uncultured Dysgonomonas sp.: one gene and its partners. The protein of the gene in region 2 interacts with the protein of the main gene of each other region in a pairwise test. Links are inferred from orthologs where the notes say so. Each region holds a gene or a part of one and is shown on either strand. Other genes may lie near its edges.

Region 1 (9,958 bases), 1.8 Mb from region 2 along the record:
GAATGAACTTAATGGTACGGGAGCTTGACCAGTAAGCCTTTCCTTTTATTGATGGGGAAAATTTGAATAATTCCTGATCGATCTCCTTGTTCAATTCCACCGTCGGAATATCCTGAGTAAGTTCTATTTGTATTTCTGAGGATGAGGAAACCTTTCCGTATGTAAATGCCGCAATGTATTTTGCAAACTCGGAATTAATTTCACGTGTACCGCCCTTCTTACATGAATTCACGATAAAAAGACACGATAAAAGAAAAACAGGGATGAGGAAAAGATTTTTTTTCATAGCTATATTTATTTGTGTCCGTTGCTATTTTATTATATACTAATTCACAAATATAAAAGAATATTTGCGATTAGCAGAAGGCTGAAAGGAGTAATTGTAGGAAGTGGCCATTTCCGGTGACGAAATGGCTATACGGCTTCATGTAATTTATTAATTACACAAACAGATATAAACTAAAAGCCATCACCAGCATACCTGCTACCAATCCCATGATAGAAATATGGTGTTTTCCGTACTTCTCGGCACTAGGGAGCAATTCATCGAGGGAGATAAATACCATAATTCCCGAAACGGCAGCAAGGATAATCCCGTTCATAGCCGGAGTCCAGAACTGCATGAGGAAGAAATATGCGATCAACGCACCGAAAGGCTCGGCCAGCCCGGAAGCGAACGATAGCCAGAATGCTTTTTTGCGGCTGCCCGTAGCGTGATAGATAGGCACGGCAACGGCGATTCCTTCGGGAATATTATGTATGGCAATAGCAATGGTTATGGGTATGGCAACATCGAGGGAGCCAAGTGCAGATGTGAAAGTCGCGATACCTTCGGGGAAATTATGTATGGCAATGGAAAGGGCGACAACAATCCCAGTACGTTTCAGCGAACGTTTTTTATCCATATCTTCCACACCTTGAATCTCATGTGGATTTAATGACTTGGGAATTGCAAAGTCAATCATATTTATGAGGGCAATACCCGCAAAAAAAGCAAGTATGAGATAGAGCGTCCCCATTTTTTCGCCATAGACCGATACCAGTTCCAGTTTACCTTGCGGCATCATCTCCATAAATGAGACATACAACATAATTCCGGCCGAGAAGCCCAGAGATGCACACAGGAATTTTGTATTCGTATGTTTGGCAATCAGCGCTATAAGGCTGCCTATACCAGTCGATAGCCCGGCAATAGCTGTAAGTATAAATGCAAGTAGTATATTCTGTTCGGTCATTATTCTCCTGAAACGTTAAGATTGCAAAGATAAGGGATTACCGTGAGGTATGGTAAACATTTACAGCATGAAATGAAGAATGTCCGATTAAATTTCTTTTAAGTATAAACAATTTGATAATTTTATGAGTTCAATAACATTAAGTGTTTTCGAGACCTGGGATAAACGAAACAGATTTTGCTTTTACTCCCGTGGCTTAAATGCATTCATATAAAATGACGTATACTATCGCTATGGCAAATAAAAGCAATTACAGAATCCATTTCATACAACATATTCCCTTCGAAGGGCTTGGATATATAGATAACTGGATAAATGAAAACGATTATGAACTATCCGTAACCAGGATGTATGGTAATTACCGATTCCCAGGATTATCTGAATTCGATCTTCTCATCATTATGGGAGGCCCTATGGGCACATACGAAGAAGATAAATATCCGTGGCTGAAAGAAGAAAAAGCATTTGTGAAGGAGGCTATAAATGCAAACAAGGCTGTTGTGGGTATTTGTCTGGGTTCACAAATCATAGCCAAAGCATTAGGGGCAAAAGTATATCCGAATAAGGAAAAAGAAATAGGCTGGCTGCCTGTTACTTTCTCCGATGCCCGGTCGCAAGCCTTATTCACCTCTAAGGATAAATCACCAATCGTTTTCCAATGGCATGGAGATACCTTCGACCTCCCTGTTAACGCAAAGTTGCTGGCCTCGAGTGAAGCATGCAAGAATCAGGCGTTTTTGTACAAAGACAATGTGCTGGCTCTGCAATTTCATCTCGAAGTAACAGAAAAAAGTTATGCGGAAATGCTGGACAACGGGCTGGACGAACTAACTGATGGAAAATATATCCAGACAGAAAATTACATACGAAGCAATACCCATTACATTCCGGAATGTAACCGGATGATTAAGTCCGTGATGGACAAACTTATTGAAAATATATGACACAGAAAACATATAACACAGGTACAGGCGCGCTGATATTCATTATCTGCCTGTCGGCCTCTCTGGTTCCATTCATGGGTTCGGCTCTGAACCTTGCTTTACCATATATAAACAGCGACTTATCTCTCGATGCGGTTATGTCCGGATGGGTACCGACTTCTTATATGCTTTCGACAGCCATATTACAGATACCATGTGCCCGTATCGCTGATATGATAGGGCGCAGAAAGGTTTTTGTATGGGGCGTCATTGTACTCACTGTATTTTCTGTTTTAAGCGGCTTTGCCTCTACGGGAACAAGCCTTATCATATACCGCTTTTTGGCCGGAGTGGGCAGTGCGATGATGTTCGGTACAAGTACAGCCATACTGACCTCATCCGTTCCCGCCGAAAAACGAGGTAAAGCATTAGGTATGGTTGCGGCTTGCGTATATTTTGCGCTTGCGGCAGGTCCATTTATCGGGGGAATACTTACCCAGTACTTCAACTGGCACAGCATATTCTTTGTGTCGGCGGCACTCAGCCTGATTGTAGCTGTCGGCGGTATAGTGATAATTGAAGATGACTGGAAGGAGGAAGGAAAGAGTACATTCGATATTGTCGGGTCTATACTGTTTGCCATAGCTCTTTCATCTTTGATATATGGTTTTTCGGAACTTCCTCATGTCAGCGGATTCATTTTTATCGGTATCGGCATTGTTGTAATCCTTTGCTTCGCTATATATGAGAAAAAACAGGAATTTCCCGTTTTCAATATCAGGGTATTCCTCGGCAACAGGGTATTCCGCTTATCCTCCCTCTCTGCACTGATCAACTATTCAGCAACTTTTGCCATATCCTTTATGCTCAGTCTCTATCTGCAATATGTGCGTGGCCTGTCGCCCCGCGATGCCGGACTGATACTTATCGTGCAATCGGTGGTACAGGCGGTAGCGTCACTTAAATCGGGAAGCCTGTCGGACAAAATGTCCGCGACATTTTTGGCAACCCTCGGTATGGGAATTATAGCTGTAGGATTAGTCGGATTATGCTTTATTACAGAAACTACCAACCTGTATTATCTGGGAGGTATACTTATATTATTAGGGCTGGGATTCGGTATTTTTTCCTCACCGAATACCAATATCATTATGAGCTCAGTAGAGAAGAAACATTACGGATTGGCCTCGGCCACTATGGGAACAATGCGTCTTACAGGGCAGGCGTTCAGTATGGGTATCGCTATTATGGCTATTTCGATAATGATAGGAAATGTGCAGATGTCCCCTGCTCTTTCATCTCAGTTTATAGGCAGTATGCGGATAACATTTGTTATTTGTCTGGTGTTATGTTTGTTCGGTGTATATGCTTCGTCGGCAAGGGATAGGAAGAAAAAAGATGTGTAAAGGTATTCCGGAAAGTTTATCTATGTATATAGCCAATAGCATTTAGCTGTTAGCTTATAGCTCTTTGAAAAAATGAATTAGCAGATTTGTAAATTAGCATATTAGCAAATGAGTAAAAAGTGTTACATGTGTTACCTTTTTTATAGTTACAAGTTACTTCGCTCTGCGGGCAGTTACGAGTTACAAGTTAGTTCACTGTTTACTGCTAACTGTTTACTGACATATCTGTTACCTTTGTTACCTTTTAACCCAATATAGTCAATGAATGTAAAAACAACAAAATGAAAACAATGAAAAGCTGTCAGATGTGTCAGATTTTAACCAAATACAGTCAATAAGCGTGAATATAGTGATGGGTTAGAATTGCGTCTTTGCGTCTCTGCGTGAGAATACTGTTAACTGCTAACTGAGAGTCACTTGCGCAACAGCCAAAGCTAACGGCTAAAAGCTATCAGCTAATAGCTGAAATATGTGTTACCTTTGTAACCTTTTGCTTATTTGCAAAAGATTTCTAAACACAGAATAAAAGGAATAAAAAAGTAATAGGAGGAAAAAAGAAATGAAAAACCTCTTTAAGAAGATAAAGAAAGATTATAATACAATCAACCCCAAACAAAAATCGGGGGTTCTTGAGATATTGAAATATATCGGACCGGGACTACTTGTTACGGTCGGGTTCATTGATCCCGGTAACTGGGCCTCAAATTTTGCGGCAGGATCAGAGTTCGGCTACGCTCTGTTGTGGGTGGTTACACTATCCACCATAATGCTGATTCTCTTACAGCACAATGTCGCCCATCTCGGTATTGTTACAGGATTGTGTTTGTCGGAAGCGGCAAATAAATATTTACCGAAGACCGGTTCACGCATTGTCCTCTGGTCTGCTATCGGTGCATCTATTTCCACATCGCTGGCCGAAATATTAGGAGGAGCAATAGCCTTGAATATGTTGTTCGATGTGCCGATTAAGGTAGGGGCAGTTCTTGTGGCAATCTTTGTATTTGTAATGATGTTCTCCAATTCTTATAAGAAGATAGAACGCTATATTATTTTCTTTGTTTCCATGATCGGTCTTTCCTTTATATATGAACTCTTCCTTGTGGATATTGAATGGGGTGAGGCGGCAAAAGCATGGGTCGTACCGTCTGTACCGCAAGGCAGTATGCTGATAATCATGAGCGTGCTCGGAGCCGTAGTGATGCCTCACAACTTGTTCCTGCACTCGGAAGTTATACAAAGCCGCCAATGGAACTTACAGGACGAAAAAGTAATGGAGAAACAACTGAAATACGAGTTTTTCGATACCTTTTTCTCTATGCTTATAGGCTGGGCGATAAACAGCGCCATGATATTATTGGCTGCATCTACGTTTTTCAAGCAGGGAGTGGTCGTAGATGATTTGCAACAGGCGCATTCCCTTCTGCAACCCTTATTGGGCAGTAATGCCGTTGTTATATTTGCTGTCGCTCTGTTGCTGGCCGGAATATCGTCTTCCATGACATCGGGTATCGCAGCCGGTTCTATCTTTGCAGGGATGTACAATGAACCATACAATATAAAGGACATACACTCTCGCATAGGAATACTTATTTCCTTAGGTGTGGCTTTAATCATTATATTTATGATAGGCGACCCGTTCAAAGGACTGATTATTTCGCAGGCAATACTGAGTATGCAGCTTCCTATAACAGTCTTTCTGCAAGTTCGGCTCACATCATCGAAAAAGGTAATGGGGAAATACGCGAATTCGTTACGAACTAAGATATGGCTTTACGGTATAGCGTCTATTGTGACATTTCTGAATATACTTTTACTCGCAAGTTTTTTTACAGACATCAAATTATAGGATAAGATTGTTACTTTATTACCAAATACCTATCTTTAAGGCCGTAATCCTATCCCATTTTATAAAATAGAAGCATATGAAAAAGATTATATTATTTATCCTCTGCTCTACTCTGATAACAGGAGTATTGACAAGTTGCGGACCGAAGGCAAAAACAGAAACCCCGGCCGAAACGGTGAAAACAGAAAATAAAGCAGAAGCTCCAAAATCTAAATTTGTAAAGCTGGCCGAAGAAACGAATAAGAGCATGCCGATGCCGCTACCCGGAGGTATCAGGATGGATAAAGCGGAAGCGGTATCTAAAAATGAGTTCAAGTATTACTATACATTTACTCAGACTCCGGCTGTTACGGCCGAAGAATTTGTAAGAAGCACAAAGCCTGCTCTTACCCTTGCTTTGCAAAGCACTAAAGGAAAAGATCTGGATATGTTCAAAGATGATAAAATGACATTGGTATATGCATATTATACAATGGACGGAAAACTTTTTGCAGAAGTAAAACTAATGCCGGAAGATTATATTAAATAACAATAAAACTAAATTCAACTATAATGATCAAACATATTGTAATGTGGAAACTCAAAGACGAGGCCCACGGAAACGGCAAGGCTACTAATGCCGGACTGGTAAAAGAAAAACTGGAAGCCCTCAGCGGAAAAATCGACGGCTTACTGAAAATAGAAGTCGGTATTGATTTTCTGGGAGGAGGGAATTTCGATGTAGTACTCTATTCTGAGTTATCAAGCAAAGAAGCGCTGGATACCTATCAGAATCATCCCCTACATCAGGCAGTGCTTCCGTTTATCAGGGAAGCGGTTATGGACAGAAAAGCGGTAGATTACGAGGGGTAAAATGGAACAGGAAGAAATAATAAGGGATATCCGTCAGCGTTGTCGCAAAGCCATGAACGGTATCGCCTCTACCAGTATGCGTCAGCGAGGCATATCTTATAAAGTGAATTTCGGGTTAAACATACAACAGATAAAAGAATTGTCCGGCCGTTACAAACCGGATGCAGAATTAGCTGAAACGCTCTGGAAAGAAGATACCCGCGAACTGAAAATACTGGCTACTTTTTTATATCCGGCTGATACATTCACAGAAAATGTTGCTGATAAATGGGTTACTGAGATTCCGAATCAGGAGATAAGGGAGCAACTTTCCCTTAATCTGTTACAAATCCTTCCTTTTGCCGGCAAGCTGGCTTTGGAATGGGGTAACAGCAAAGACGAGAGTATCCGCACAACAGGTTATTGGCTACTGGCCCGCCTGTTTCTAATAAAGAAAACCGGCAAACAGTCTGCAAATGGTTATACATTTATATGGGATGATGTTATTTCAGATAATATGTTTCTTCGCAATGCAGCGTCGTTGGCATTGAAGCATTTAGGAAGACAATCGAAAACAGATGCCAATATAATACTGGACAAGCTATCTATATATAAAGACGATAGTGACTTGATAAAGCAAGAAGCATATAATAGTCTGGCTTTCGAATTTGAGTATTATAGCCTCCCCAACCCCTCCGAAGGAGGGGCTTCATGAGAGACTCTATACCGGACACCTCCCCAAGGGGGAGGCCGGGAGGGGGCTCGTTTACTTCCCTATAGTATATCTCAGGCCGGCATAGAACTTACGTCCCATTGTAGGGCCCCAAACCATTGTAGCGTCAAAATCATCTCCGAATGGATTTTCGGAAGATATGATAGGATTCTTCTGTCGGAAGTCAGTTATATTTTCTGCACCTACATATACACTCCAGTTTCGGAAGTTCTTGGTCACCTGAGCATTCAGGATAGTAAACGAATCGAATCTGGTATCCCACAGCGGATTTGCTGCATCGGGCGTGGGCATACGTCCGCCACCGTTAAATTGAGATGTGAGGTCGAACACCCATTTCCTTAAAGGTGTTTCATATGAAGCTGTAACCAGTGCCTTGTAATCGCTGATAAGAGGCTTCTTCATCAGTTTGCCGCCATAATTCGTCTTTGCGTCAGTCCAACGGTAAGCTCCCAATATATTGAAGCCTTTGAATAAAGGATAAGATGCCTCTATCTGGAAGCTATTGGCGTATGACTTTCCTTGCAGGTTATAGAATTGTACTGCATGAGGGTTGCTGTCCACGTCTGTTACTACCTGATTATCGAAGTCGGTACGGTACCATTCTCCGGAAATAGTAAGCTCTTCGCCTTTGACCGGGATATGGAAAGATATGCTTGTACCGTAGTTCCATGCCGATTCCTGCTTCAGATTATCGGCTATCTCTATTTTCCTGCTACTGGCCAGATAGAAACTATTCTCCGGCATAACAAATACAGTCCGGTAGCCTTTGCCTGCCGAAGCTCTCATGTTCAGCCATTCTACTGGCATATATTTCAGATGCAGGCGCGGGGTTACAAACATTTTGTCATGCAGGGAACTATAATCGGTACGCAGACCTGCCAGCGCAATAAACTTGTCATCCTTATTGAATGTATACTGGAGATAACCGCCTGTTGTAGTTTCCTGATCCGGCTGATTGGTAATAGGCTGAGCCAGATATATGGACTGGTTGTATTTATCCCAGTTCATGCTGAGGCCTGCGCTTAACTGATGCGCCTTTCCAAGCCCGGTTTCATACATCAATGAGGCATACAGATTGTTACCGTACACATTATATTTATTGGCTGCATACTGTGATTTCTGGTCGTGGTACGATCCTGTGAATATCAGTGCCACATTGCCATTTCTTTCTTCATCGACAATATAAGAGTTCTTTGTATAAAACTCTCCACGATTTGCATTCACAGTTATTTCATAAGGGTTATCCTTATTCAGTGATGAAGGAGTCAGGGTATGCATAGTCTGTCCGCTGGTACGGTAATCCTGTACAAAACGTACGCCAAATTGAGATGCATAGCGTCCCGACATATAATGCCAGCGATTCATCAGGTTGAACTGATGTTTCTTCGGTGCATCCAGGAAACTATCGTTATTATCATCATGTGAAGCCGACTCATTCGAATAATGAAGGAACAGACCTGTATTCAATTTATCATTCAATATAAAGGCTGCGTCGGCATTTCCTTCATACCGGCCTGCATCACTCGCAAACAGATTCAGACTGAGGGGATCGGCGCTATTCGGTTTCTTGTATTCCACATTCATTTGCCCGGTGATGGATTCATAGCCGTTTTTCACCGATGCTGCTCCTTTGGATATCTGTATGCTTTCCATCCACGGGCCGGGAATATAATCCAAACCATAAATAGAAGCCGGACCGCGAAAGTTAGGATAATTCTCGGTAAGGGTCTGCACATATGTTCCAGCTAAGCCTAAAAGTTGAATTTGCTTTGCCCCTGTCACAGCATCACTGAACGATACGTCTACCGAGGGATTGGTCTCAAAGCTTTCGGATAGATTACAACATGCGGCACGATGCAGTTCCTTGGTTGTTATCTTCTCGGTATTCAAGAGGCTGGTACGGGACTTAATCGTTCCCGGAGGGGTCTTTTCTATAATGACCTCACCCAATTCATTATCTTCATCCAGTGTTATATTCTGCATATCTGCAAAATCGTGGATGTGGACGACCTTATTTTTAAAGCCGATATAGTTCACTTCGAGCATATGATCTTTATGGGGCGTACCGCTTATTTCAAAGTAGCCTTTTTCATCTGTGATCACACTCGTTTTGGAATTTTCCCAATGTACGTTGGCGCCTATCAAAGGCTGTTTTTGAGCGTCATAAACATATCCTTTCAGTATGTCTTTACCGAAAGCCAGTGTGGGAAGAAGTAGTAATATTATAAATAGTTTTATCGTTTTCATTTGATTCTCTTTATTAGTAATGAGTTAATAAGTACTTAGTAGTAAGTACAAAGCATTAAGTACAGGATTATCTGAATATCCTGTATAACATAACTAAGGTAGAGAAATCAAATGATAAGTACCCGGATAAGGGACAAGTAATCCCTCGGAGGAATTTCGGGAGGTGATTCAAACTGAGTATATTCATCGGTATATTCTACCTTTTCGGGTAAAATATTCGAAGTGACAGCCAGTGAAGCATCCGAGATCCACACAAAAGGAGTTGCCACCTGAGGACGGAATGATGAGGCATCTATATCTATAGACAAGCGGGATGCCGAACAGTGTGTTTCGCTTTTAAACGAAGTTTCACACGTGTCGTGATGCGCTGTATCTTTAACAGAACAGCAGCCTGAAACTTCTTCAGTTTGACTAGCCTGTGCGCAGCATACATGTTGTTCGGTCATAAAAAGGGTCTGGCCACTGCAAGTAGTACAGCAGTAGTTTATAATTGTCACCCCTGCACCTGTGAAAAATACAGTTGCGGCGGCAATCAATAATATAAGTGTTTGACCAAACTTTTTCATTTCAACTACAAAGGTAATTATTTTTATATAACAGATAAGTTTTTAAGAAGTTTTAGCAGAAACATACTTATGATGTATTTCTTCTATACAAGTTTATCTATAAATAGAGCTGATAGCCTTTAGCTGTTAGCTTATAGCTCTTTGAAAAATTGTAATTGTATTTAAAAATTG
Region 2 (10,043 bases):
TGTAATCCGATGAACGCAATCCATTTTTCTTTATTGTTCTGGAATTTAATAACATCAGCAGCAAGTTCACGAGGGCGCTCCTGTAGAATTTCAGGACGTTCGTAGCAGTCATCACAATTTTCTTCAGCTTCTTTTTTATTGTCGGCAGCAACCAATACTCCGGCACGCGAACCGTCACGGTAAACTGTACAACCCTTACAGCCGCTTTTCCAAGCTTCAATATACAAATCATTGACAAGATCTTCAGATACATCAGATGGCAGATTGATCGTTACACTGATGGAGTGATCGACCCATTTCTGGATACGGCCTTGCATTTTTACCTTTTGCAGCCAGTCAACATCGTTTGAAGTAGCTTTATAATATGGTGATTCGGCTACCATAGCCTCCACCTCTTCATTCGTGTATTTTTTAGATGTAGGATAACCCTTGCTTTCCATCCATGTTACAAATTTATGGTGGAATACGATGTATTCTTCCCATGAGTCGCCATTTTCGTCAACGAAGTCAACACGAACTTCCTTATCATTCGGATTTACTTTACGACGTCGTTTATATACTGGCATAAATACCGGTTCGATACCTGATGTAGACTGTGTCATCAAGCTGGTGGTTCCTGTTGGTGCAACTGTAAGACAGGCTATATTACGGCGTCCGTATTTCTCCATGTCTTTGATTAGCTGTGGATCAACTTCAGCCAAACGGTTAATGAACGGATTTTCCTTTTCACGTTTGAAGTCAAATATCTCAAATGCGCCACGCTCTTTAGCCAGTTCTACAGATGAACGATAGGCTGCAATAGCCAGAACACGGTGTACTTCTTCAGCAAAAGCAGTAGCTTCTTCCGTTCCATAGCGGAGTCCCATAGCTGCAATCATATCTCCTTCAGCTGTAATCCCCACTCCGGTACGACGCCCCTGAAGGGTTTTTGTGCGGATTTTCTCCCAAAGATGTCTTTCAGGCCATCTTACTTCGTCTGTTTCCGGATCGTCATCTATTTTCTGTAATATTTTGTCAATCTTTTCGGTTTCGAGATCAATGATATCATCCATAATACGTTGTGCAAGTCCAACGTGCTTCGAAAATAGTTCGAAGTCGAAATGGGCATCGTCTTTGAACGGGTTTACCACATATGAATATAGATTGATCGCTAGCAGGCGGCAGCTGTCGTAGGGGCAAAGAGGTATTTCGCCGCAAGGATTGGTTGAAATAGTCTTGAACCCGAGGTCTGCATAACAATCAGGGACAGATTCCTTGATAATAGTATCCCAGAAAAGAACTCCCGGCTCGGCTGATTTCCATGCATTATGAACTATTTTTCTCCAAACTTCCGTAGCCTGAATATCTTTTACTGTAGTGGGATTCGAAGAGTCGATAGGATATTGTTGTGTATATTTGGATCCGTCTACAACAGCCTGCATGAAAGCATCGTCTATCCTTACCGAAACGTTCGCTCCTGTAACTTTTCCTTCGGTCATTTTAGCGTCGATGAACGATTCAGAGTCAGGATGCTTAATGGATACACTCAGCATAAGGGCACCACGGCGTCCATCCTGAGCAACTTCACGGGTCGAGTTTGAATATCTTTCCATAAATGGCACCAGTCCGGTAGATGTCAAAGCCGAGTTTTTGACAGGAGAACCTTTTGGGCGTATATGTGATAAGTCATGGCCTACACCACCACGACGCTTCATTAGTTGTACCTGTTCTTCATCGATGCGGATGATTGCTCCGTAGGAATCTGAAGGCCCGTTCAGACCTATTACAAAGCAATTTGATAAAGAAGCTATCTGAAAGTCATTCCCGATACCGGTCATAGGGCTCCCTTGAGGCACGATGTATTTGAAATGATCGAAGAGATCATACAATTCTTTATTTGTCAATCCCTTTTCATATTTAGCCTCTACGCGTCCAATCTCATTAGCCAAACGCCAGTGCATATCTTCAGGTGATCGCTCATAGATATTACCTGCAGCATCTTTCAATGCATACTTATTTACCCATACTTTTGCAGCGAGTTCATCGCCGTTAAAATAAGTTAATGCGGCGTTATATGCCTCATCAAAAGTATAAACCTTTTGTGCCATTTGTCTTATATTTTTTAGATTATTTCAGTCTTTGTTTTATGACGAAAAGTCTGCGATATTTTTCACAGTACAATATTACTCAATTCAGAAAGATGAAACAAATTTTGTAACAATATTTTTTGAACAAAAATAAAAGTTTTCCAAAATAAAATTTAATATACTGTTTACTAGCTGTTTAATTTTTTTATTTTTAGAAAAAGTTTTCCATTTTAAAATTTGAACTATAAGATATATAACACGATACAAAAAGCAAAGTTCACTATGTATAGATAAAAAAAATCGGAAAAGTTATATTTAACCTTTCCGATTTTTTGCTTATATAAGTTATTTTTAATAGCCTGTATTATTCTGCAGCTCCAATTAGTTCAGGGTCAATCATGATACGCCCGCAATATTCACATACAATGATTTTCTTGCCTATCTTAATATCCATTTGTTTCTGAGGTGGTATTTTGTTGAAACAGCCTCCGCAAGCTCCGCGCTCGATACATACTACGGCCAGACCGTTACGGGCACTTTTGCGAATACGCTTGAATGCCTGCAGCAAACGAGGTTCAACCTCTGTCTCTATATCCTTAACCTCTTCGCGGAGTTGTTCTTCCTGTTGTTTAGTCTCGGATACTATATTGTCAAGTTCTTCTTTCTTTTGTCCCAGATCGGCAGAACGCTCCTGTAAGAAAGTTTTACTCTTTTCTACTTGCTCTGTCAAATTTTTGGAATCTTGAGTAAATTCACGAATGCGTTTTTCTGATAATTCGATTTCCAGTGTTTCGAATTCGATTTCTTTGCTCAAGTGGTCAAATTCACGGTTATTACGCACATTATCCAATTGTTCTTTGTATTTTTCAATTTTCAGTGTGCTGTCTTTTGCTTTCTGCTTTTGGAAAGAAACTGCAGTATCTGCTTCTTTCAGCTCAGTTTCGTATTTCTTGATACGGGTCTCCAGACCGATGATTTCATCTTCGAGGTCTGCTACTTCCAGAGGAAGTTCTCCGCGAAGAATCTTTATATTATCTATTTCAGATAATTTCTGTTGTAGGGCATAAAGCGTTCTTAGCTTTTCCTCTACAGTGATCTCTTTTTCTTGCTTTTTAGCCATAAGTTTATATAATATATAAGTTATAATTGAAGATAATTATCATAAAAAAATGCAGTAATCAAACAGCATCCCGCTATTCTCTTACTACATCATCCGTAAATAGCAGGAGTATGTCACCGCTTATTTACAAATAGTTCACAGGATTTACATCAAATCCTGACATATATACCGCAAAGGTAGGATATTTTTTTGAAATAATATCGAAAAATATATTCTTTGTGAAAATTTCGGACTCGTAATGTCCTACTGTTGCCAGCAGAATCTTATCTTCCACATCATAATAATCGTTATACTTAGCCTCACCTGTAATAAATACATCGGCACTATATGATATTGCTTTCGGTATCAGGAACGATCCACTTCCGCTACAGATGGCTATATCTCTTACAGGCTTACCCCTTAAAGCAGAATGCTGTATTGTCTTCAGGTGGAATGTATCTTTCAGTAGGTAAAGGAAATCTTCTTCCTCTGTCTCTTCGGGTAATGTGCCTACTATTCCGCTTCCTGCCTGCGACCATGTATTCTCTAATAAATAGAAATCATATGCAGGTTCTTCATACGGGTGCACTGCTATCAGTGCGCGTTTTACTTCCGATTGCTTATATATGGGAAGGATTATCTCAATCCGTACTTCCGGCTCGGTATGCAGTTCTCCTATCTCTCCGGTGAAGGGGTTGGTGTTCTCTCCTGCCTTGAAAGTCCCTTCTCCTGATACATTATAACTACATGAATCGTAATTTCCTATATTCCCCGCCCCTACGTTGAATAAGGTGTTGCGTACAAGTTCGGCATGCGAGTGAGGAACGAAAGTGACCAACTTGAGCAATTTACCCTTCTGTGGATCGAGAATGCGCACATGTTGCAGGTTGAGCATTTCTGCCAGATAATGGTTGATTCCCTGCGCTGCGTTGTCCAGATTGGTATGTGCCGCATAAACTACAATATCGTGCTTGCAGGCTTTAATCATACAGCGTTCTACATAGTTTTTCCCAGTCAGAGATTTGAAGCTGCGGAAGGCGAGTGGATGGTGTGAAATAATCAGATTGCATCCTAAAGCAATGGCTTCATCCATCACTGCCTCGGTTACATCGATGCATACTACGGCGCCTTTAGCTTCCTGATTTACATCTCCTATTTGGATACCGCTGTTATCAAAGCTTTCTTGCAATGGTATCGGGGCGAGTTGTTCTATGGTATGTAAGATTTCCTTTATTTTCATGATCTCCCGTATTTAGATCCTCAAAGTTATAGTTTTACAGGATATTAAGGTCACAAACCTCTTTATTTTTTCAATTAGGATAACAGCAAAAACTGATTACGGTTCAAAACTACCATTAAATATTACCCGATTCTATCGAATGAAAGCAGTCGATAAGAGACTGCTTTCAGATTTTTTATCAATCAAACATCTTTCTAAAATGACTGAATATCTTTTCTTTCACCGATTTGCTAGGCTGAAAATTTGGTGAATTTTCGAGTCCTCCTAATGTTGATTTCTCGCTATCAGTAAGATTTTCAGGTATATATACGCTTATATTTATAAGCAGGTCTCCCGTGCCATATCTGTTGATGCTCGGTAATCCTTTGTTTTTCAGGCGAAGTACTTTGCCCGGCTGTGTTCCCGGCTCTATCGTTACTTTTACCTTTCCGTCTATTGTCGGTACTACCACATTGCCCCCCAGTGCCGCAGTAGACACCGATAGTAATAGGTTATAAACAACATCGTTGTCGTCTCTGAACAGTTCCGGATGTTGCTCTTCTTCTACAAGGATAAGTAAGTCACCGTTTACACCTCCGTGACGTGCTGCGTTTCCTTTGCCGCTCATCGATAGCTGCATTCCTTCGGCAACCCCGGCAGGTATATTGATGGAGATTACTTCTTCTTCGCGAACAATGCCCTCTCCTGCACAATGGTTACATTTTTTGGTGATGCTTTTACCTTCTCCATTACAGGTAGGGCAAGTCGTTTGTGTTTGCATTTGCCCGAGGATAGTATTCATTACACGGGTTACTACTCCCGAACCCTTACAAGTAGAGCAAGTTTCGTATGCAGTACCACCATCCGCGCCTGTACCTCTACAATGTGAGCAGGCAACAAATTTATTTACTTTTATCTTTTTCTCAACCCCCTGGGCTATGTCTTTCAATGTAAGTTTAACTTTCACGCGTAAATCCGAACCGCGATTTTGCCTTGGGCCTCGTTGCCCTCCAAAACCTCCAAAGCCTCCACCAAAATGACCACCGAAGATGTCACCGAACTGAGAGAAGATGTCGTCCATGGAGAATCCGCCCGAATGTCCGCCGAATCCGCCCGGAGCCTCGTGTCCGAATCTATCATATTTGGCACGTTTTTGCTCGTCGCTTAGTATTTCATATGCTTCTGCCGCTTCCTTAAATTTTTCTTCAGCCTCGCTGTTGCCCGGATTTTTATCGGGATGGAACTGAATTGCTTTTTTGCGGTAAGCCTTTTTTATCTCTTCGAAAGTTGCGGTCTTGGTAACTTCCAGTACTTCGTAATAATCTCTTTTTGTTGTGGTTGCCATTGGGGTGCCTTCTTTTTTATTTTGCAACGATTACTTTTGGATAACGGATAACTTTATCATCCAGCGTATATCCTCTCTGAACACTGTCTACAATTTTGTCTTTATCTTCTTCCGACTGTGCAGGAACGGTGGTGATAGCTTCATGTTTGTCGGTATCGAAAGTATGCCCGATTGTTTCTATTTCTTTTACACCGTGTCTTGTTAGGAAGGTGGTGAATTTACTATAAATCAGATCTACTCCTTCTTTCACAGCTTCTATATCTTCAGTCTTGGATATATTTTCCAAAGCACGTTCAAAATCATCCACAACGGATATTATGTCGATTAAGACACGTTCACTGCCTGATTTCAATAATTCAGACTTTTCCTTCAAAGTACGTTTACGGTAGTTATCGAATTCTGCATTCAGACGCAGATATGAATCATTCAAATCATTATATTTGGCCTCCCAGTCAGTCAGATTGTCACCTATCTCTGTCTCTGCTGCTGCTTCAGGCTGATTATTTGTCATATTATCAGCCTTTACAGGCTGTCCGTTATCAAACTCCTTTTCGGTAAATTCCTCTTTCATATTTTAGTATCTATTTTATTTACAGTTTATTATAAAAAGATATGTGGCAAATCTTTATCGCGTGATCTGCCGTTGTCTAATTATATATTTTATTTACAGCAAAAGGCTTGCCAAAGTTGCAAGAATTAATGTACTGATGCCGCGAGGTTATAAAAACTCCATACGATTCCTTTATATTTTCGGGTTAAATAAAAAAAGTAACAAAGGTAACACTATTTACAGTAAACAATAAACAGAAATACAGTTCTTCAACTAGTACTTATTTTTTAGGACTTACGACATGTTAAAAGGTAACAAAGGTTACACTTATCACTCATTTGCTAATATGCTAATTTACAAATCTGTTAATTATTTTTTTTCAAAGAACTATAAGCTAATAGCCAATAGCTATATACATAGATAAATTTATATATAAAAATGCCTTTAGCCAGATTGGAAAATCCTGACCAAAGGCATTAAGCTGAATAATATTTACTATAGAAAAGAGTCTATTTTAAATCAATCTTTTGTGTCCCACCATTTAGTTGGATGGTTTGTCCATTCCAAACAAATATACCGGTAATACCGGATGGGATTTCCACTGTTCCCATGATACCTTTTAGCCCTTGTCTTTTCAGGTCTACTTTTATTTCTCCCTGTGGATGAGGTGTAGAGGCTGAAACTTCTTTGAGTTCGCCAAGAGAAGGTTCTATCTTCACCGTTTTATAGTTAGGAGACGCGGATGAGATACCGCAGATGATAGCGAAATAGTCATAAAGCGGGCTGGCACTCCATGCATGACAGTCGGAGCGTGCAGGCTCGGGCTTCTCGGCAAAGGTGGTTAATCCTATCTTTATCATGTCGCGCCAATAGTCAAGAGACGGATAATACAGATCGCCAAGCCCTGATGCTTTCAATGCCTGAGTCAGATAGAACCTGTAATAAAAAGTAACAGGTATCAGACTGGTGTCATCCACAACGTTTCTCATAACCGATTGTTTCTCACTATCAGCAATAGTATTACTCAGTACGGCCATTATTCCCGCATGCTGGCTGAATGACTTTTTCTCAGGGGTGTCAGCCATCTCGTTCCGGGTTTTATCGAAGCAGAGGTTGTATGTTGCCTTTGTTAATTCTGTAGCCAGATTAGTATATTGGTCAGCTTCGCATTCTTTACCAAAATGTTTGTAAAGTTGAGCTGCCTGATTGAGGGTATAAGCCAGATGTAAGGTAATGACGGAAGAGTTGCCGTCATCTGCACCCGGAGGTACCCCGTTAGGGAATCTGTCGGTGTAGTCGGTAAAGTTCCACCATGTCATTGGCCCTAGCATTCCTCTTTCTTTATCCATATTGTTTTCATACCAGCCAAATATTGCATCTATTGCCGGAAGGAACTGTGCCACAAAAGCATCGTCCTGCCTGTACATCCAGTAATCGTAAATCATAGATACCCAATAGAGTGAGTATGGTGGTATTACTTGTAGTCGGCTGCTTGGATAACGTCCCTGTGTAAGTCCATCAGGAACTCTGGAATTGTAAAAATCGAGTATCGCTTTACGCATCAGGCGGTCGTCACCTGTAACATAAAGTGAAATCAAAGCCTGAATACGGGTGTCTCCCGGATATTGTAACTGCTCGTAGTACGGACAATCGTAATAAGTTTCTCCGGCGCAGAGACGTGCAGTTCTCCAACCTACATTCCATATGTCTTGTAGCGATTTGTCATTGGAAGAGAATTGGGCTTTTTGTTCGAATGGGTAACCTGTAAAGTAAGCGTACAGGTCATTGATAGTCAAAGCTTCGTCTGCTGTGGAGATGTCTATTTGTATATAACGGTAGGTGCGCAGCCATAATGTACCGAACTGTCTGTTGGTTCCTCCATCGGGCAGGAAGATGTCGTAGTTGCCAATTACAGATAATCCTTCTATCTTATTGCGGTCTCCTTTTTGTAAGTTTTTGTCCAATAATGCTTCCGTATAAGTTAATTGTATAGATGAGCCTTTACCGCCTGTAACCGAGAGTATAGGAAATGCCGTAGTATTCACTTCCTGATCGATGAGGATAGATACTTTTGTGTTTGCAGGCACTTTAAGCGGATTGGTACCTTGCAGGAATTTATCAGTTACAGTTACCCCGTCTGTCTTTCTTATTTTCTGCATGCGCTGCATGCTTTCTTCCATGAGTGGAATGTTGCGGGGGGTGAGTTGCCACAGGTTGTCGGTGCCTATGCCATAGGGCGATGGAGACGTCACTCCAACCGCATTAATCCAATTACTGTCATTAAATCCTGCCTGTTCCCATCCCCACGGGTATTTTGAAGCATCTATGTGGTCGCCCGGCCCGATGACCATATATGCCTGAAGTCGTTCTCCATTGTCAGTTGAGCATGGTGAATAAGATTTATTTTGTATCACTTTCCATGTACTGTTGGTATTTATGGCCTGTTCTTTGTCACTGTCGCCCTGAATAACGAATCCTGTCTGATTAGATATTTGTGCAACAGGGGCCAATGTTCCCATATTCCATACAGTAGATGCTATTGTGTTATTCCCCTTTTGTAAAAAAGGTGCTATATCGACAGTTTCGAAATACCAGTTTACCAAATCGCCGCGGGCAGGGCCGAAGCATACTGATTGTCCGTTGACAAACAGCCTGTAACGGTTATCAGCCGAGATGTGTATGATAAATTTATTGGGAACCTGCTCCAGATTGATTTGTTTACGGAAATGAAACACTCCATAATCTTTTTGGGGAGCATCAGGGCAAGTGATCCAGCTTGCCGTCCAGTGGCGTTTTAATAATTCGGGATTGATTTCTTGTGCATAAACTGTGCATCCAAAGGCCAGTATAGCCAAGAGTAAATAAAATCGTTGAAACATGAGGTTAATATTTAAGGTTCAATAAAGAGCATAAATATACAAATTTACATGGTTCAGCTATTGAGTAAAATGATACGAATCATTTGAATATTGATTTTTAAGATTTCTCGAACAAATCAATCAATCCTTCAACTCTATTACTTCCAAATCTGAAATATTACCTTCATTCAACACGAAGCGTATCAATGTCCTTACTTTGTGAAAACCATACTTGCCTGCTGCTCCGGGATTTATATGCAGGCAATTCAGCTTTTTGTCGAACATCACCTTGAGTATATGCGAATGCCCGCAGATAAACAACTTGGGCGGATTAGCGGATAGAATGGAGCGGGCCCGTGGATCGTACTTTCCCGGATAACCGCCTATGTGTGTCATCAATACATCGACACCTTCAAGCGTGAAGCGCAAGAATTCGGGATATGCCGCCCGTATTTTACTGTCATCGATATTTCCATATACAGCCCGGAATGGTTTAAAGGCTTCGAATCGCAGGGCAAGGTCCATGGAGCCGATATCGCCTGCATGCCATATCTCGTCACACTCGGCAAAATATTTTTCGTATTTGTCGTCCCACCAGCCATGGGTGTCGGATAAGAGACCGATCTTTTTCATTGCAGATTGATACAGATGATGAAACAAACGGACAAAACAAATGTGCCCATAGATGTATATTTGAGGTAGGGGTCGAGCAGACGATTTTCAGTGATATGAAATATGTTTATCAGCAGTTTGATAAAGATAAGGAAGCACAGCAGATAGAGATACTGATACCAATGGCTTGTATATAAAATAGAATATACTGTAAAACAGGCAAGCGCACCTAATGTAAGGAAAGCATGGTAGTACTTCGCATTTCTGAAGCCAATACGCACGGGGATCGTTATT
Region 3 (10,026 bases), 1.9 Mb from region 2 along the record:
CAGCTACGATGTGTATCAGCAACTGATGTCTCAGGCGCATGTAGTGCTCGACCAGTTATATTCACACACACCTGCAATGAACGCGCTATTGGCAATGGCTCAGGGAAAAGTAGTTGTAGGCGGAGGAGAGCCATATATCTATGACCTATATGGTGACACGTCCAATCAGCCGATCGTAAACGTACATCCGCACGAAGACGATGTATTCGACAAACTGGAATGGCTGGTATTAAACAAAAAAGATATTCCGGAGATATCGAGAAAGAGCCGTCAATTTGTAGAAACGAACCATGATTACGTGACAGTGGCGAAGAAATATCTGGATTTCTGGAGACAAAAAGAAGGCATATAAGAATAACCTTTTGCGAATAACTATTTACAGCAACGAATCATTGCTTTCCTGAAAAAAGGAGGAGCAATATCAGGATCGTGTACGAAGAACATATATCCGTTTGTCGTCTGAATCCTGTAGTGCAAGTTTTCCATCAGCGATGACAATTCAGTATAGTCTATTTGTTTATGATAAGTGCATATAACCGCTCTTGTATGATATTTATCTGATGTCAGGATACTCTGCGCGCCTGCTAAAGCCTTCTTTTCTACACCTTCTACATCCAGTTTAAGAAATATTGAATCAGAACCAAAGGTTCCGGCTAAGGAATCTAGTGTTATGGTTTCTTCACTATCTTCATCAGATACATATCTGTTTATTATCCTTACCTTTTCTTTCCACGGCTCGAATGTCTTCTTCAGAGCCTCTATCCATCGCTCTTCGACTTCAAACAAGATTATACTACGAACCTTATTTACAATCGATAAAGAGAAGATGCCTTCGGCTGCGCCTACATCAAGGACAACATCATCAGGGCCAACCTGAAAATCATCGGACAGATAACAATGAGGGGATAAAGGATCCTGCTCTATCAAAAGATTCCTGTGAATCTTCTGTATTTCCTTATCACTTAGTTCAATCGGGTAATAAAGCCTGTAGCCTAGATATTCCACATACTTCAGGGTAGTCTCATCATCTGTATATACAACGACATCCCTGAAATCATACTTTTCTGCATATGAATACGGGAATATGGTTGTACCTTCCTTCTTTATATATTGTATGGCAGATCTAAGCTCAGGGTCTTCTACCTTCCGGGCCTTATAATACCTGAGCATATCGCGACGTAGCGACCAGCAAGGATTGTCATCATACAACTCCTTATCCAGCTTTCGTTTTCGTCTTATTTTCTTGTAGTAGTATAAATCAGTAATAGAAGCTAGCCTCTTAAATACCATGAGTTTTTCAGGTTTAGTATACAAAGATAAAAAGATTATAGATATTCTTCAGTTATATTGGCATTTACTCCGAATTATTAATATAAAAAGCGGATAATTTTTTAAATTACCCGCCTTTACTCATAATATGTTAGATTGGATTGATTACATCATTCCCCCCATTCCTCCGCCACCCATTGGAGGCATTGGCATTGGGTTTTCTTCTTTCTTATCAGCTATGATACATTCTGTAGTAAGGAACATACCTGCAATAGAAGCTGCATTTTCAAGAGCAACTCGAGCCACTTTGGCTGGGTCGATTACCCCTGATGCATTCAGGTTCTCATATTTGTCGGCACGTGCATTGTAACCATAGTCACCTTTACCTTCACGTATCTTCTGAACTACCACAGCACCTTCTTTACCGCTGTTAGCAACAATCTGACGAAGTGGCTCTTCAATAGCGCGTTTCACGATTTCGATACCTGTAGTTTCATCTTCATTTTCGCCTTTCATATTTTCAAGAGCGTCAATCGCACGGATGTAAGCTACACCACCTCCCGGTACTGTACCTTCTTCGATAGCGGCACGAGTCGCAGAAAGAGCATCGTCAACACGGTCTTTCTTTTCTTTCATCTCCACTTCGGAAGGTGCACCAACATAAAGAACCGCTACACCACCTGCCAATTTAGCAAGACGCTCCTGTAGTTTTTCTTTATCATAATCAGATGTTGTTTTCTCCATCTGTGAACGGATTTGACCTACACGAGCAGAAATTGCTTCTTTTGCTCCGGCACCGTTTACGATAGTTGTAGTATCCTTGTTGATAGTAATTTTGTCTGCAGTACCAAGCATATCGATAGTAGCAGCTTCCAGAGAAAGACCTCTTTCTTCTGTGATTACTGTACCACCTGTAAGGATAGCGATATCTTCCAGCATTTCTTTGCGACGGTCACCGAATCCCGGAGCTTTCACTGCTGCGATTTTCAAGCCTGCGCGAAGACGGTTTACTACCAATGTAGTCAAAGCTTCAGAATCGATATCTTCTGCGATGATAAGTAGTGAACGTCCCGATTTAAGAGCAGCTTCAAGTATTGGAAGAATATCTTTCAATACAGAGATCTTCTTATCGTGGATCAGGATATACGGATTTTCAAGGTCAGCTTCCATTTTCTCCGTATCAGTTACAAAGTAAGGAGAAATATAACCTCTGTCGAATTGCATACCTTCTACTACGTCAACGTAAGTATCAGTTCCCTTTGCTTCTTCAACAGTGATAACACCTTCTTTTTTCACCTTGCCCATAGCTTCAGCAATCAGTTTACCGATAGTTTCATCGCCGTTTGCAGAAATTTTAGCTACGTTTTCTATTTTTTGCAAGTCATCGCCTACTGTTACCGATTGCGCTTTGATATTCTCTACAACTTTAGCAACAGCTTTGTCGATACCACGTTTCAGGTCCATCGGATTGGCTCCTGCTGTAACGTTTTTAAGACCTACGCTAACAATTGACTGAGCCAATACTGTAGCTGTAGTTGTTCCGTCTCCGGCATCGTCGTTTGTTTTAGAAGCTACTTCTTTTACAAGTTGTGCTCCCATGTTTTGGAACGGATCTTCCAATTCTATTTCTTTAGCTACGGTCACACCATCTTTTGTGATGTGAGGAGCTCCGAATTTTTTATCAAGAATAACATTGCGACCTTTAGGCCCAAGTGTTACTTTTACAGCATTAGCCAATGCATCAACACCTTTCTTTAGCTCGTCGCGAGCATCTATATTAAATTTGATTTCTTTTGCCATGACTTTGTTATGTTATTAAATTGTTCGTATTAAATAATTGCAAGAATATCAGACTGACGCATGATCAGATAAACTTCGCCATCCAGTTCTATTTCTGTTCCGGCATATTTACCATAAAGCACATTGTCTTTCGGTTTTACAACCATATCTTCGTCCTTTGTTCCATTTCCTACGGCAATTACTTCGCCTTTAAGCGGTTTTTCTTTTGCAGTATCAGGAATAATGATACCTCCCACACTTTTTTCTTCTGCAGCGGCCGGTTTTACAAGCACTCTGTCTGCTAATGGTTTAATACTCATGATTCTTTAAGATTTTAAATTGTTATATATTAAATTTTAAATATTTTCTGATTAGAGATAAGCGAAATGCGTGCCAAAGTATATTTCTGTCAAAAAAGCAGAATAAGGAATGTGTGAAAACTGACAAGTAGTCATTTGCTGTTAGCAGTAAACATAAATACGGCTCTTTCAACTTACTACTTGTTAAAAAGTGACAAAGGTAACATATGTCAGTAAACAGTTAGCAGTTAACAATTAGAAGCCCTTTACACCTATTACTCAATACTTACTACTTCGAAAAGGTAACAAAGGTTACACTGTTTCACTTATTTGCTAAATACTAATTATTTTTTTTCAAAGAACAATAAGCTAACAGCTATTAGCCGTTAGCTTACATATAGATAAAGTAATTTATTATTATTCAGTCTCCGGATTCAGTTCCTTTTTGTCCATATTCTTTACTACCCGCCCATATATGACAAGTGCGATGGCAGAAATCAGACCTATCCCGACAAAGACATACCATATATAATGTGCGTTTACTGTCGCAGCAGCATATTCTACCTGCGATGTAAATGTCTTAGGATCCGGACAATATTTCTCTAATAAGAACCCGGACAACCCGAAAGCAAAAAGGTACGAAAAGAATGAGTGTAAGTGGCTGAAGCCTAAGTAAAGGCCTTCTTCTCCTTTTGGAGACTGCAACGAAAAATATTCAAGGAAGCGGGGTGAAATAAAACACTCTGCTAATGCCTGCATGGCAATACCCACTATCATCATAAATGCAACAGGGTGCAATCCCATCACATAATCAGTCCCAATCTGGTTGCCAAACGACATAACCAATGCCGAGAACGGTATAATCAGCATCCCTATAGTCATGGACGTGAGTGCAGTACGCCTTTTCATAAATGAGGTGACAAAATTGACACATACAAATACCACCAACGGATTCACATTGGCATACCAACCCGGGGAAGCACCTTCACCGATCATACGGATCACATACTTAGGCATAGTCGCATACATCTGGCTCTGAATCATCCAGAAACCACTAATGATAATTATCAGTGCTATAAGACGTCCATTCTGACAAACTTTCCACAGAGCTTTTCCTATTTCGGCAAAACTTTTCCCTTTGCCTTCGGTCTTTACCGATTTATAGAAAAAGAAAACTGCTATCAAAGCCAGAAAAGTCATTGATGCAGAAAAGAAATTTAGGTACACAAGCCCTTCGTCACCCATGCTTCTGCGTAGCGGATCAACAACGGTTTTGCCTGTAAATGCCCCGATATTTACCATCATATAAAAGATAGCATATCCGCGCGCACGGTTTTCCGATGTAGTCTCACGCGCTACCGTACCCGATATAACAGCTTTTATAAATGCTCCGCCTATAACGATAAGTACCAGAATGGGAGCAATGCTCCAGCGCAAATAACTTGTTTCAAGGCCGGTAAAAGTGGCTGTCATCCCGTAACTCACCAGTCCCGCGCTCTCCAACAGAGTAGGCAAAAGTCCCAGGCCTCCATAACCGACTGTTAACAAAGCAAATGCTAGTATAATGGATGAACGGAAGCCTATTTTATCTGCATATGCTCCTGCAAAAGTGGGAAGGAAGTATAGCATTGCTGAAAATATACCCGAAATGATACCAGCTTCGATATCAGAGAAACCCCAAACATTGGATAAATAAAGGGTAATTACAATAAATACGGCATAATACGCCAGCCGTTCGAGTAGTTCGACGGAATTGGCAACCCAAAAGGCCCTTGAAAATTTAGTCATTAGATTTGATCGAATTGTTAAAATTTAAACGAATAGTCACAAAAATAAGAAAATAATCCTGTTTATAAAGGTTATATGCTTTACGGAATATGTTAATTAGACCTTTTTAACTCAATACAAAAAGTAGTACCGACACCTATCTCCGATGATTTCACATAAATTTTTCCTCTATGGTACGATTCTATTATACGCTTCGCCAAAGACAGCCCAAGGCCCCATCCTCTTTTTTTTGTGGTAAATCCCGGACTGAAGATCGTTTTGAATTTTGATTTTGGAATACCTTTACCGGTATCCCGTATATCCAGGCTTATTATTTTACCTTTATCGGACAAGGTGTAAATGATCTCACCCTGACCTTCCATCGCATCCACCGCGTTTTTTGTCAGATTCTCTATCACCCAGCTTAATAAAGGCTCACTTACGTTTGCATAAAGGGGCGTAGCAGATAAACGGAGTTCAAAAATGACTTTTTTCGAAATTCGCTTTTCAAGATAGGTTATAGATTGAGTTACGATCTCATTTATATCCTTTCGTTCCAAAGATGGTGCAGAACCTATTTTCGAGAACCTGTCCGTTATCATTTGCAGGCGGTTCACATCTTTTTCCATATCCAGTAAGATGGATTGATCGGCATTTTTTAATTTGAGATACTCCAACCACGCCAACAACGATGATATCGGCGTTCCTAACTGATGTGCCGTTTCTTTCGACAACCCTACCCAAAGGCGGTCTTGTTCCATTCGCATTGTGGTAAACAATGCAAAAAAGGCAGTTATCATAAATATAATCAGTACACTCACCTGAACATACGGATATAATTGCAACCTCTTCAGGGTGTAGGAATCGTCGTAATATACATATTGGTCAAAATCCTCAACTTCGATAACAATAGGTTTGTGCCTTTTTTCAAAAGCCCGGGACTGTTGTTTTAGAAACTCCTGCTCGCCGGTCTCAGGAAGTTCTATATTTGTGGAAGTATAGTAATTGTCTTTTTTGTCGTATAAAATGACAGGGATAGTCGTGTTGCTTTTCAGAATCTGTATTACCAGATTCATATTCAGGTTTTCATTGTTGCTGGCCATCTCTTTGGTAGCTTCAGCCCAGATTTCTATCTTGTTGCGTTCTTCTTTCGACAGGTCTTTTACCAGATAATGAGAGACAATAAGCGACCCGAAAGCTATTATTATAGCTGCTATAATAAGGATATACCGCAATAAGAGCTTATTGTTCTCAAATATTTTCATGCAATAAAGATAATTGTTTTATTCTTTAACGCATTTTCGAAGGGAATAATATTGATTATCAGATTTTCTTCAGTTCCTGATACAAGCGCTGTATGGGTAATCCCATGATATTGAAATAAGACCCCGATATATATTCCACAGCGATATAACCGATCCATTCCTGCACACCATATGCCCCGGCTTTATCCAAGGGCTTATATTTAGTCACATAGTATTCTATTTCATCCTCTTCGAGCTGTGCAAATCTCACTTCGGATGAAACACCGAATGCTCTCCGTTTCTCTTTTGTAGTTATGCAAACACCTGTTACCACCGAATGCGTCTGACCGGAAAGATCGCGGAGCATCCGCTTGGCATCTTCTTCATCAAGAGGTTTGCCATATACATTTCCATCGAGGAGAACGATTGTGTCAGCTGTTATCAGAAGCGTGTCATTATCCAGAAAGGTCCTATATGCCTCGGCTTTTTCTTTAGCTATATATATCGCAATATCTTCACCCTGTAGATGATCGGGATACGATTCGTCGATATCGGGAAGCGTTTTTATTTCGTAAGCAATATCCAATCCTGAAAGAAGTTCCTTTCTGCGGGGAGAGTTGGATGCAAGTATGATCTTATATTTTGATAGGTCGAGCATTCAGAATATTTTTTTTTGACGGCTTTCCAGTTCCAATAATTTCTTTTTCACTTCAAGGCCGTAGGCATATCCGCCCAGCTTTCCCCCTTCATTCACCACACGGTGGCAAGGAACGATTATGGCTATATTGTTTTTTCCATTGGCAGAGCCGACAGCCCGGCACCCTTTCGGAGAGCCTATACTTATTGCTTCTTGTTTGTAGGAGACGGTTTCTCCATACGGAATCGTATTCAGGTAGTCCCAGGCTTTTTCTTGAAAAGAAGTCCCTTCCTGAGCCAAAGGCAAGTCGAAGGTTTTCCGTTCACCGGCAAAGTATTCTTTCAGCTGCCTTATAGCTTCATCTAGAACCGAAACTAAAGTCTCGTCTGTTTGTACTATCTCAGAGACAATCCGCAGAGCAGAAATAAAGCCGTTAGTCTCTTCTATTTCTATTACTCCGACGGGAGATTGTAAAAAAGCCTTCATTTTTTTTCTTCGGTTTATCTTCGTATTTCGACCAGCTCCAATTTATCATCTGGCGCAGGCGTTTAAGGAAACGTTTCGACGGTTTGTCTCGCAAATATGATTCTATATGGCGTTTCTTCTTTTCTTCCAGTATTTCATCCACATTGATAAGTATGCCCGTTTCCTCCACGTTACCAAAAGTATCGTTTACGGCCGTACCGAACACTTTCATCTGGGGCGAAAGGCTCATATAAGCATTTACAAGTGGCGGAATATTAAGTCCTAGCCTACGGACAGACGTATTTAAGATTTTATAATCAGCCTTAAATGTATCTTCATCGAATAAACGTATAAGTTTCTTTTCATCCGTCTCTATCCGAAGTGCCTGTTTCGGCCAAACTAACTTGTCCGGATCAGGGAAATATTTCCCCAGAAAATAAAGGATCATGTCGCGGGCTTGCGTGTTGTAGGTATCGTACATGGTGACTTTTCCGAAAAAATACTTCATAGACGGGTCAGCCACAGACAGTGCCCCCAATCCGTCCCAAAGATTATCGAGTGCGAATATACCTTTCGAACCTGCAAGAGTGGATTGATATTCCAAAGTGACGAACGAACGGCCGAGTTCGAACGTATAAGGCAGATATTCTTTTATAAACTTTTTGGAGAAATGGAACAGATGGGAGGTAGCCAGAACCGGCTCGCCATTATCATCGAAACAAATATCCGGTCCGCAGATAAAACGGTATCCTCCTATTATTTCTTCCGCCTCGGGATTCCAGACTATTAGCTGCTTATAAGGATTGTCCATTGTATCATACTCGTCAATATCGGTAGACAAACCCGTCCCTCCTCCGTAATAACGGAATGCAATCTCACGCAAGCGGCCTATTTCCAGCATCACGTTAGGTGAATTGTGATGTGTGATTATATAAATCTCATTATTCGCCTTATTGGTATGCCTCAGAAGTTTGTCCTTCGTCAATTCGGCTTTTAAGAGACTTTTATCTATTGGTGAGATGATTTTTTCCATCTAATATTATCTGTTTGATTTCGCTAATCTATATGCTTTGTCTTTTACATATCCGGCCCATTGCGAAGCGCTTTTCGAATTATCGAAAGTCGAATACGGAATTGGCTCGCCAAATGTAATAGAAAAACTTGTATTTTTATTCTTAAACATTTCGTCGGGTAAAAGTATCAATTCCACATTGAACTTTAGCCCTAATCGCTTTCTTATATTTGCAAATCTATAAAAGAAATTTGAATTTTTCCCATCAAAATATACAGGAACAACATCTCTCCCGGATTCAACAGCCTTGAGTATAAAATTCTTTTGCCACGGTAAATCGTATATCTGTCCCTTTTCCTTTCGGGAGCAAAGGCCTGCGGGAAAAGTGATGATCTGATCATCGGAGTCATAAGCTTCATTCAATGTAAGGGTTGCCTGTTTCGACTGCCTTCCGTATTTATTAACCGGGAGAAAAATAGGTTGCAGGTTCCGGATGAAATACAATACATCATTTACCACATACTTTATCTTCTTATCGTACTTTTCTCCGATAACTGCTGACAGACAAATGCCATCAAGCCCTCCAAGCGGATGATTGGATGCGAATATAAAGCGTCCGTCTTTCGGGATATTCTCCAGACCGTTCACCTCCAACGTAAGATTGAAATAGCCGACCACAGCCTGCATAAAATCGACACCTTCCTTATCTGCATATATCCTGAGTATTTCATTTAACTCATCGATATGAATCTTGCGCTTCAGATAATTTATAACAAAGCGTGGTATTTTATTATAAATCTTCGGCGCTTTTTCTTCCAGTACTTTATCCAAATCCAGTATAAGTGGTTCTTGAGCCATTTCTGAAAAATCATATGAATCACAAAATTAATTGATTTTGAGTTATTATTACTTCAAAAAATCAATAAATAGTCATAACTGATATGTTTTAATTGATTTTACCTATTATATTTGTGTTCTTATTACAAAATATATAATAATAGAATAATGAAAAACAGAATATTATTTTCTATCCTCAGCATCGCATTACTAGGCATATTCACCCTGACAAGTATCGATGTATCGGGAGAAACTAAGGATGAACCGAAAGGTAAATCGCCTATCGTAACATTGTCCGCATCAAATTATGAAAGCGAGACAGCCAAGGGCCTCGTCTTTGTAGACTTCTGGGCAGCATGGTGTGGCCCTTGCCGCCGCATGGCTCCAATCTTGGATGAAATCGCTACGGAATACAAGGATTCTGTTAAGATAGGCAAGGTAAATGTAGATAATTACAAGAAATTCTCGATAGACAAGGGTATACAGGCATTGCCTACCATAGTCGTTTACAAAGATGGAAAAGAAGTAGACCGCATCATGGGATTGGTGTCTAAAGATAAACTGGTCGAAGTAATCAAGGAATACTCCGCAAAGAAAGCTAACTGATCCAGTCGAAACGCAGGTACGGGATCACAGTCTTTGCTATTTCAGTTACAAGAGGGTAGGTATGGGATTTCTCACGCACATCCTCTTTTATTATTCGCTTATGTTGGTCAA

Evidence for each region.
Region 1: the proteins of QZL88_RS06345 (region 2) and QZL88_RS13590 interact in binary tests that used the Escherichia coli proteins (3 or more experiments, as listed by UniProt). The link is inferred for uncultured Dysgonomonas sp. from one-to-one orthologs.
Region 3: the proteins of QZL88_RS06345 (region 2) and groL interact in binary tests that used the Escherichia coli proteins (3 or more experiments, as listed by UniProt). The link is inferred for uncultured Dysgonomonas sp. from one-to-one orthologs.

What each region holds. Positions count from the first base shown.
Region 1 is NZ_LT599032.1:3,227,156-3,237,113, forward strand. Bases 3,372-6,266 are described here. They hold QZL88_RS13590 (Nramp family divalent metal transporter), read left to right. Parts: upstream 3,372-4,123; coding sequence 4,124-5,410; downstream 5,411-6,266. Other genes in these bases: QZL88_RS13585 (MFS transporter), read left to right, coding at 3,372-3,564; QZL88_RS13595 (hypothetical protein), read left to right, coding at 5,487-5,939; QZL88_RS13600 (Dabb family protein), read left to right, coding at 5,963-6,262; QZL88_RS13605 (DNA alkylation repair protein), read left to right, coding at 6,264-6,266. Outside these bases: QZL88_RS13570 (MG2 domain-containing protein), read right to left, coding at 1-286; zinc transporter ZupT, read right to left, coding at 441-1,235; QZL88_RS13580 (type 1 glutamine amidotransferase), read left to right, coding at 1,451-2,179; more of QZL88_RS13585, read left to right, coding at 2,176-3,371; more of QZL88_RS13605, read left to right, coding at 6,267-6,956; QZL88_RS13610 (TonB-dependent receptor), read right to left, coding at 7,008-9,221; QZL88_RS13615 (hypothetical protein), read right to left, coding at 9,329-9,787. UniProt on the Escherichia coli protein: H(+)-stimulated, divalent metal cation uptake system. Involved in manganese and iron uptake. Can also transport cadmium, cobalt, zinc and to a lesser extent nickel and copper. Involved in response to reactive oxygen.
Region 2 is NZ_LT599032.1:1,450,394-1,460,436, reverse strand. What follows is about bases 4,524-7,503. They hold QZL88_RS06345 (nucleotide exchange factor GrpE), read right to left. Parts: upstream 6,301-7,503; coding sequence 5,746-6,300; downstream 4,524-5,745. Other genes in these bases: QZL88_RS06340 (alpha-L-rhamnosidase N-terminal domain-containing protein), read right to left, coding at 6,789-7,503; dnaJ (molecular chaperone DnaJ), read right to left, coding at 4,584-5,729. Also shown: QZL88_RS06365 (adenosylcobalamin-dependent ribonucleoside-diphosphate reductase), read right to left, coding at 1-2,087; QZL88_RS06360 (C4-type zinc ribbon domain-containing protein), read right to left, coding at 2,431-3,186; QZL88_RS06355 (Nif3-like dinuclear metal center hexameric protein), read right to left, coding at 3,311-4,408; more of QZL88_RS06340, read right to left, coding at 7,504-9,158; QZL88_RS06335 (metallophosphoesterase family protein), read right to left, coding at 9,279-9,770; menA (1,4-dihydroxy-2-naphthoate octaprenyltransferase), read right to left, coding at 9,767-10,043. UniProt on the Escherichia coli protein: Participates actively in the response to hyperosmotic and heat shock by preventing the aggregation of stress-denatured proteins, in association with DnaK and GrpE. It is the nucleotide exchange factor for DnaK and may function as a thermosensor.
Region 3 is NZ_LT599032.1:3,308,816-3,318,841, reverse strand. Bases 753-3,715 are described here. They hold groL (chaperonin GroEL), read right to left. Parts: upstream 3,070-3,715; coding sequence 1,435-3,069; downstream 753-1,434. Other genes in these bases: QZL88_RS13940 (co-chaperone GroES), read right to left, coding at 3,099-3,368; QZL88_RS13950 (FkbM family methyltransferase), read right to left, coding at 753-1,290. Outside these bases: QZL88_RS13955 (glycosyltransferase), read left to right, coding at 1-352; more of QZL88_RS13950, read right to left, coding at 373-752; QZL88_RS13935 (MFS transporter), read right to left, coding at 3,765-5,135; QZL88_RS13930 (HAMP domain-containing sensor histidine kinase), read right to left, coding at 5,228-6,379; QZL88_RS13925 (Maf-like protein), read right to left, coding at 6,438-7,016; QZL88_RS13920 (methylated-DNA--[protein]-cysteine S-methyltransferase), read right to left, coding at 7,017-7,481; QZL88_RS13915 (GNAT family N-acetyltransferase), read right to left, coding at 7,429-8,493; QZL88_RS13910 (1-acyl-sn-glycerol-3-phosphate acyltransferase), read right to left, coding at 8,500-9,330; trxA (thioredoxin), read left to right, coding at 9,478-9,915; QZL88_RS13900 (CvpA family protein), read right to left, coding at 9,908-10,026.